DNA from 2 places in the Peptacetobacter sp. AB845 genome. Region 1 is predicted to be linked to the other one. Evidence: riboswitches for the same ligand, from Rfam matches in the RefSeq annotation. Region 1 holds a riboswitch; the other holds the start of a gene.
The links. Region 1 has a riboswitch for lysine ahead of ACK2WO_RS09335 (Na+/H+ antiporter NhaC family protein). Riboswitches for the same ligand answer to the same signal wherever they lie in the genome.
Positions count from the first base shown of each region.

Region 2: another riboswitch for lysine. It lies ahead of ACK2WO_RS04250 (aspartate-semialdehyde dehydrogenase); the one in region 1 lies ahead of ACK2WO_RS09335 (Na+/H+ antiporter NhaC family protein).

Region 1 is NZ_CP180001.1:1,974,211-1,977,646, forward strand. Features, by position in the region: gene ACK2WO_RS09330 (pirin family protein) at 1-242, opposite strand, end outside; gene ACK2WO_RS09335 (Na+/H+ antiporter NhaC family protein) at 589-2,217, opposite strand; lysine riboswitch at 2,328-2,494, opposite strand; gene ACK2WO_RS09340 (1-phosphofructokinase family hexose kinase) at 2,745-3,436, opposite strand, start outside.
Region 2 is NZ_CP180001.1:867,631-871,066, reverse strand. Features, by position in the region: gene ACK2WO_RS04255 (L-serine ammonia-lyase) at 1-608, opposite strand, end outside; lysine riboswitch at 829-994, shown strand; gene ACK2WO_RS04250 (aspartate-semialdehyde dehydrogenase) at 1,222-2,226, shown strand; gene dapA (4-hydroxy-tetrahydrodipicolinate synthase) at 2,335-3,222, shown strand; gene dapB (4-hydroxy-tetrahydrodipicolinate reductase) at 3,384-3,436, shown strand, end outside.

The DNA of each region.
Region 1 (3,436 bases):
CCTAAACTATCTCTGTGCATCATCTTTCCACTAGAAACATAACTTATAGTTTCAATCCCTCTGTGTGGGTGCATTGGAAATCCCGCTGTATAATCTTCTGGATTTATACTATCAAACGAATCCAACATCAATATTGGATCAAATTCCTTAACAGTATCCCTTCCCAAAACTCTTACTAAATTTACACCTGCTCCATCTATAGTTCTAAATCCTTTTACTGTAGTCTTAATTTTTCTTTTCATTATAATCTCCCCTTTTAATATATATATTCCCAATAAAAATACAATTACTCATTTCAAACGAAAATATTTATATTTGACATATCTCTCCAAAACGATTGAAGGTTCTTATTTATATATATAGGATTTTTAAATAATATTTACTTTTCTTAAAAATATACACTATATACATAAAAAGAACCGATAGAGTTCCCAGTTCTATCGGTTCTTTTTGGTTAGTGAATCATTTATTATATAATTTCTTAATCAATAAATCAATTAAAAAATTCTAACAAGCTTTTTAAATTAACAATCAAACTCTCATCAACTTTAATTTATCTGAATTCAATCGTATATCTATTTAGTGGTTTTATTCTATATAAGTTCCGTTTGCTTTTTCTCTGCTTCTTATAAATGCTAGAGTTCCTAAAACAGCTATTAAACCAAATCCTAATGATATTGCTGCTGATTTTGTAAATCCAGCTATTATATAAGTTATACAAGATATCACAGCTACTGTTGCAGCGTATGGTATCTGAGTTGAAACGTGGTTAACGTGGTCACTCTGAGATCCTGCAGATGCCATTATTGTAGTATCTGATATTGGTGAACAGTGGTCTCCACATACAGCTCCTGCCATACAAGCTGATATAGCTATTATCATCATCTGGTGGTCATTAGAGAATACTCCAACAACTATTGGTATAAGTATACCAAATGTTCCCCAAGATGTACCTGTAGCAAATGCTAAGAAACATCCAACTAAGAATATAACTGCTGGTAAGAAGTTCATTAGAGCTTCTGCATTACCTTTCATTATTCCTTCAACAAATGGAGCTGCTCCTAAACTATCTGTCATAGCTTTTAAAGCCCAAGCAAATGTTAATATCATTATTGCTGGAACCATTGATTTAAATCCTTCTGGTATACAATCCATACATTCTTTAAATGTAAGAGCTTTTCTAAGTACATAAAGTAATATTGTAACAACTAGTGCAAAGAAACTTCCTAGTGCTAGACCAACTGAAGCATCTGCATTTGAGAATGCTGTTACTATACTTTCTCCTGAGAAGAATCCTCCTGTATATATCATACCGATTACACAGAATACTATAAGAGAGAATATTGGTATAAGAAGATCTAAAACATGACCTTTAGTATTTTCTTTTTTACCATCATCTTCATTATAAGCATATGGTCTTGCTCCTGTTGTGAATATGTCTCCTTTTTTAGCATTATCTTCGTGTAATTTCATTGGGCCATAGTCCACTTTTAAAAGAACTAAACCTAACATCATTAATATTGTAAATAATGCGTAGAAGTTAAATGGTATCGCCTGAACGAATACTGAAAGACCATCCTCACCAGGAACAAATCCAGTTACTGCAGCTGCCCAAGATGATATTGGTGCGATTATACATATTGGAGCGGCAGTTGAATCTATTAAGTAAGCTAATTTAGCTCTAGATACATTGTGTTTATCTGTTATAGGTCTCATAACACTACCTACTGTTAAACAGTTGAAGTAGTCATCTATGAATATTAAACATCCTAATATTATAGTAGTTATCTGAGCACCAACTCTTGTTTTTATATGCTGTCCTGCCCATCTACCAAATGCAGCAGAACCACCTGCTCTGTTCATTAAACTTACCATAGCCCCTAATATAACTAGGAATATTAATATACCAACATTATATGGATCTGAAAGAACTCCTATAAGTCCGTCGTTTAATACATGTGTTATAGTTCTTTCAAAATTTCCACCTCCGTAGAATATACCACCAACTGCTATACCTACGAATAATGAACTATAAACTTCTTTTGTTATAAGTGCTAGTGTTATTGCAACTACTGGCGGAACAAGTGCCCAAGCTGTAGAGTATAATTTTGGTACATACTCAGTTGCTTCTCCTTCCGCAAATACTGTTACTGACATCATCATGACAATCATAAGACACATCGTCATAATTCTAAATAATTTTTTCGAATTTTTCATTTATAAATCCTCCCCTTTTTAAACAATAAAAAAAACCACAAATGATATATCACAAAGAATATAGCATTTATGGCTGTATTTACAATATAAAAAGGAAAGTCCTTTTATTTAACCAAGATAGCGCTCCACTCGATGTGACAGTGTACCGCATATTCTACGATACCCCAGAACAGACTTCGGTGCAAAATCTGAACTTCGGCGATATTTCCTTTCGATAACAACAGCTGCCCTGCTTATGTCATTATGTACTGATAAATACCGCGCCTCTATCATTTAATGATAAATATTAAGTTGATGATTAAACTTTATCATCTAAAAACTTCACTGTCAATAGTAAATTTTTCTTTTTCAAATGTTAAGTTTTTAATTTTTCTAAAAAATTCATACAATTAAACCAATTCAATCTTAGTCTTTTACTTACTTTCAAGCCTTTTAAAATTCACATATTTTTCATAGATAATCATAAAAATATTTTTTTAAATTTTTATGAAAACTAGATATAAAGATTAGATGTAATTTTATAAAAACTAGAATTTTATCAATTTAATTTCTTCATATAATTTTTTTATCATATCTTTTGAAGATGGTTTTGTTCCTATAGTCATAACAGCCCCAACAGACATAGCAGTTGCTAGCTTAGCAGTTTTTTCAAACTCTAATCTATTTTCTATACCGTATACTAGTCCGGCTAATAGTGCATCACTTGCCCCCACTGTAGAGTGAGTTTTCACTTTTTCAATACTACACTTTAAAATTTCTTCCCCATTGGAAAATATGGCTCCTCTTTCCCCCATAGATATAGCCACATATTTAACACCATCTCTTATATATTTTTTAATAACTTCTACAATATCTTCATCTGTCATATTTTCTTTTTCATAAACTCTTTCAATTTCTTTAAGCTTAACTTTTATAATCTCAGGTTTTTCTTCAACTGCTTTTGCAAATACAGCACCTGATGAATCTACAGCCACTTTAGCACCTCTATCATGAGCTAATTTGATTATATTTTTAAACACATTTGCATCTACTCCTGGAGGCACTTTCCCAGAAATTACAAATAGTGTGTCTTCAGTCGCATATCCGTCTATTTTTACCATAAGCTCATTTATCCGGTCTTGTAAAATTTCTGGACCAACCGCATTAAATTCAGTAACTTTTCCATTTTCTTCCACAATTTTTGTATTAATTCTAGTTTCGCCATAGATATAGGTAAAAT
Region 2 (3,436 bases), 1.1 Mb from region 1:
TTAGTTTTTTTGAAGTTTTCATAGAATACTCCTGCTCTTCTCTTTAAGTGTAATTTTCCTGGTATTACTTCATTAGTAGCTAATCCTTCTTCTATTGATTTTTTCATAGCTTCTCTTATTGTATTTATGTGATCCATTATGTCACTATCTTCATTTTCTAATGCAAAATCAACTAATGTTTTGTTATTGTCTTTACACCATTTTACTATCTCGTCCATAGTACTTAGAGGATATGTTTCTTTAACTGCAGAAGTATTTCTCTTTCCTTCTTCAGCAAGAGACCCACCACCTACTGAGAATACTTCCCACTGTGCAGTAGTGTTTCCGTCTTTATCAAGAGCTTCAAGTAACATCCCATTTGGATGGAAGTCTTTTATTATATCTTCTCTCCATACTATCTCAACTTTTTTAGGAGCTATTGTTTTTATTATTATATAGTCAGTTAAATGACCAGCACCAGTAGCTGCTAAACTTCCATAAAGTGTAGCTCTAAAGCTATCTGCATCTGGATTTTCGTTTTTAAATCTTTCTGCCGCTCTCTGTGGACCCATTGTATGTGAACTTGATGGTCCGTTCCCGATTTTATATAACTCTTTTAAAGTATCCATATTATTCCTCCGTATTAAATAATTATTTTTATGTTTTCTATCTTTCTTTATTATACCTAATTTTTTGCAAAAAATATCGGTTTCTTTTAAAAAATTTGACATTGCCATGAAGTTTTTTAAATCGAATTTTTCTTAATATTCTTATTTGTTGTGCAAATTGGTGTTGCAATTTTTACTAGAATGTATTATTATTGCTTTAAGAGTTTAATTTAATATCTATAACCTGCGTAGAGGCGCTGTTTTCATTAGTAATACGGGCTAGTTGGCAAACTTATCTTGTATAAAAGGGAAAATGGCCGAAGAAATTATCTGGGCACAGATTTTTTCTGGGGTAGTATAGAATATATACTGCACTGTCACTTGTTTAGTGTTGAGCTACAAGGTTTACTTTGCTATAAGAATTTATAGACGTACAAGGTATTCCTTTGTGCGTCTTTTGTGTATATAGAACTTTTTTGACTGTTATTTAACTTTCATGAATAAGAATGTTATTTAACTTTTACAAGTAATTTATACATAAAAATTAACGTAGACCTAATTATTTAGCTTTAAAAGTTTAAATTTGCAGATAGAATATTAAAAATAATGTATAATGTTTATGAGGTGATTTTTAATGAAAAAAGTAAATTTAGCAGTAGTTGGTGCTACTGGTATGGTAGGAAGAACATTCCTAAAAGTTTTAGAAGAAAGAGAATTCCCAATAAATGATTTATATCTTTTCTCTTCTTCAAAATCAGCAGGTAAAAAAATAACTTTCGCTGGAAAAGAATACACTGTTGAAGAATTAACTGAAGATTCATTTACTGGAAGAAACATAGATATCGCTTTATTCTCAGCTGGAGGTTCTACAAGTGGAAAATTCGCTCCAATAGCTGCAGCAAATGGCGCTTTAGTTGTAGACAACTCTAGTTTCTGGAGAATGGACCCAGAAGTTCCACTAGTTGTTCCTGAAGTAAATCCAGAAGCAATAAAAGAACACAAAAAAGGAATAATAGCTAACCCTAACTGTTCTACAATTCAGGCTATGTTACCATTAAAAGCATTACATGATAAATACACTATAAAAAGAATAGTATATTCTACATATCAGGCTGTTTCTGGTTCTGGTGTTAAAGGTGTTGAAGATTTAGAAGAAGGATCAAAAGGAAATCCAACAGGATTCTACCCACATCCAATAGCTTTCAACTGCCTTCCTCACATAGATTCATTCTTAGACAATGGATACACTAAAGAAGAAATGAAAATGGTCAACGAAACTAGAAAAATCCTTTGCGATGATTCTATAAGAATAACTGCTACTACTGTAAGAGTACCAGTTAAAAACGGACACAGTGAGTCTATAAACCTTGAATTCGAAAAAGATTTCGATTTAGACGAACTTGTAGCTACTTTAGCTGCTATGGAAAATGTTGTTGTTGTTGATAACCCAGCAGAAAACCTATACCCTACTGCAGCTGAATTCTCTGATAGAGATGAAGTATTCGTTGGTAGAATAAGAAGAGATTTCAGTGTTGATAGCGGTGTAAACCTATGGGTTGTAGCTGACAACATAAGAAAAGGTGCTGCTACTAATGCAGTTCAGATAGCTGAAAAAGCTATAGAAATGGAATTAGTTTAAAATTAATTTATAAATTAAACTATATTTTGAGAATGTTTAACATAATATTGTAAAATATTACAATACTATTAAATAATTATATTTTTTAAGAAAAGGGGTCGATCTCAAATGTTATTTAAAGGTTCTGCAGTTGCTCTTGTAACACCATTCACAAAAGATAATAAGGTAAACTTCGATAAATTAGCTGAACTTATCGAATATCATATAGAAAACAAAACTGACGCTATAGTTTCTTGCGGTACTACTGGTGAAGCTACTACAATGTCAGATGAAGAAATACTTTCTGTTTTAGAATTTACAGTTAAAAAAGTAAACGGAAGAATACCAGTTATAGCTGGAACAGGATCAAACAATACTATGCATTCTGTTGAATTAAGCCAGAAAGCCGAAGCTCTTGGTGTTGACGGATTATTAATAATAACTCCATATTACAACAAAGCTAACAAATCTGGTCTTAAAAAACATTTCGTAACAATAGCAGAAAGCGTTAATATACCAATAATCTTATACAACGTTCCTGGAAGAACTTGTATGAACATATCTCCAGCTTTAATAGCTGAACTTGCTCAGGTTCCTAATATAGTTGCTGTTAAAGAAGCTAGTGGAGATTTAGGACAGGTTGCTGAAATAGCAAGCTTAGTTCCAGAAGATTTCGCTATATACTCTGGAAACGACGATTCAATAGTTCCTCTATTATCATTAGGAGGACATGGGGTTATATCTGTTCTTGCTAACGTATGCCCTAGAGAAACTCACGATTTAGTTGAAAAATATCTTGAAGGAGATGTTGAAGGTTCAAGAAAAATACAGTTAGATTTAGACGCTCTAATCGCTGCATTATTCATAGAAGTAAATCCTATACCAGTTAAAACTGCTATGAATTTACTTGGATTTGAAGTTGGAGATTTAAGACTTCCACTTGATAATATGGACCCTGCTAATCTTGAAGTTCTTAAAAAAGAATTGATAAATGCAGGACTTAAAGTTCAGGCTTAGTAATTTGTAAATCATTGGATTGCAGAAGGTTGGATTTATATCTGATATTTTGCAATCCAATTTTAAATTTATGATATAAAATAATTTAAATAAAATATAAACTTAATCAAGTTTTTAATAATTATACTTGAAAGAATTAAGTTTTAAATTAGGAGGAAATTATGTTAAGAGTAATATCTACAGGATACGACGGAAAAATGGGAAGAATAGTTGC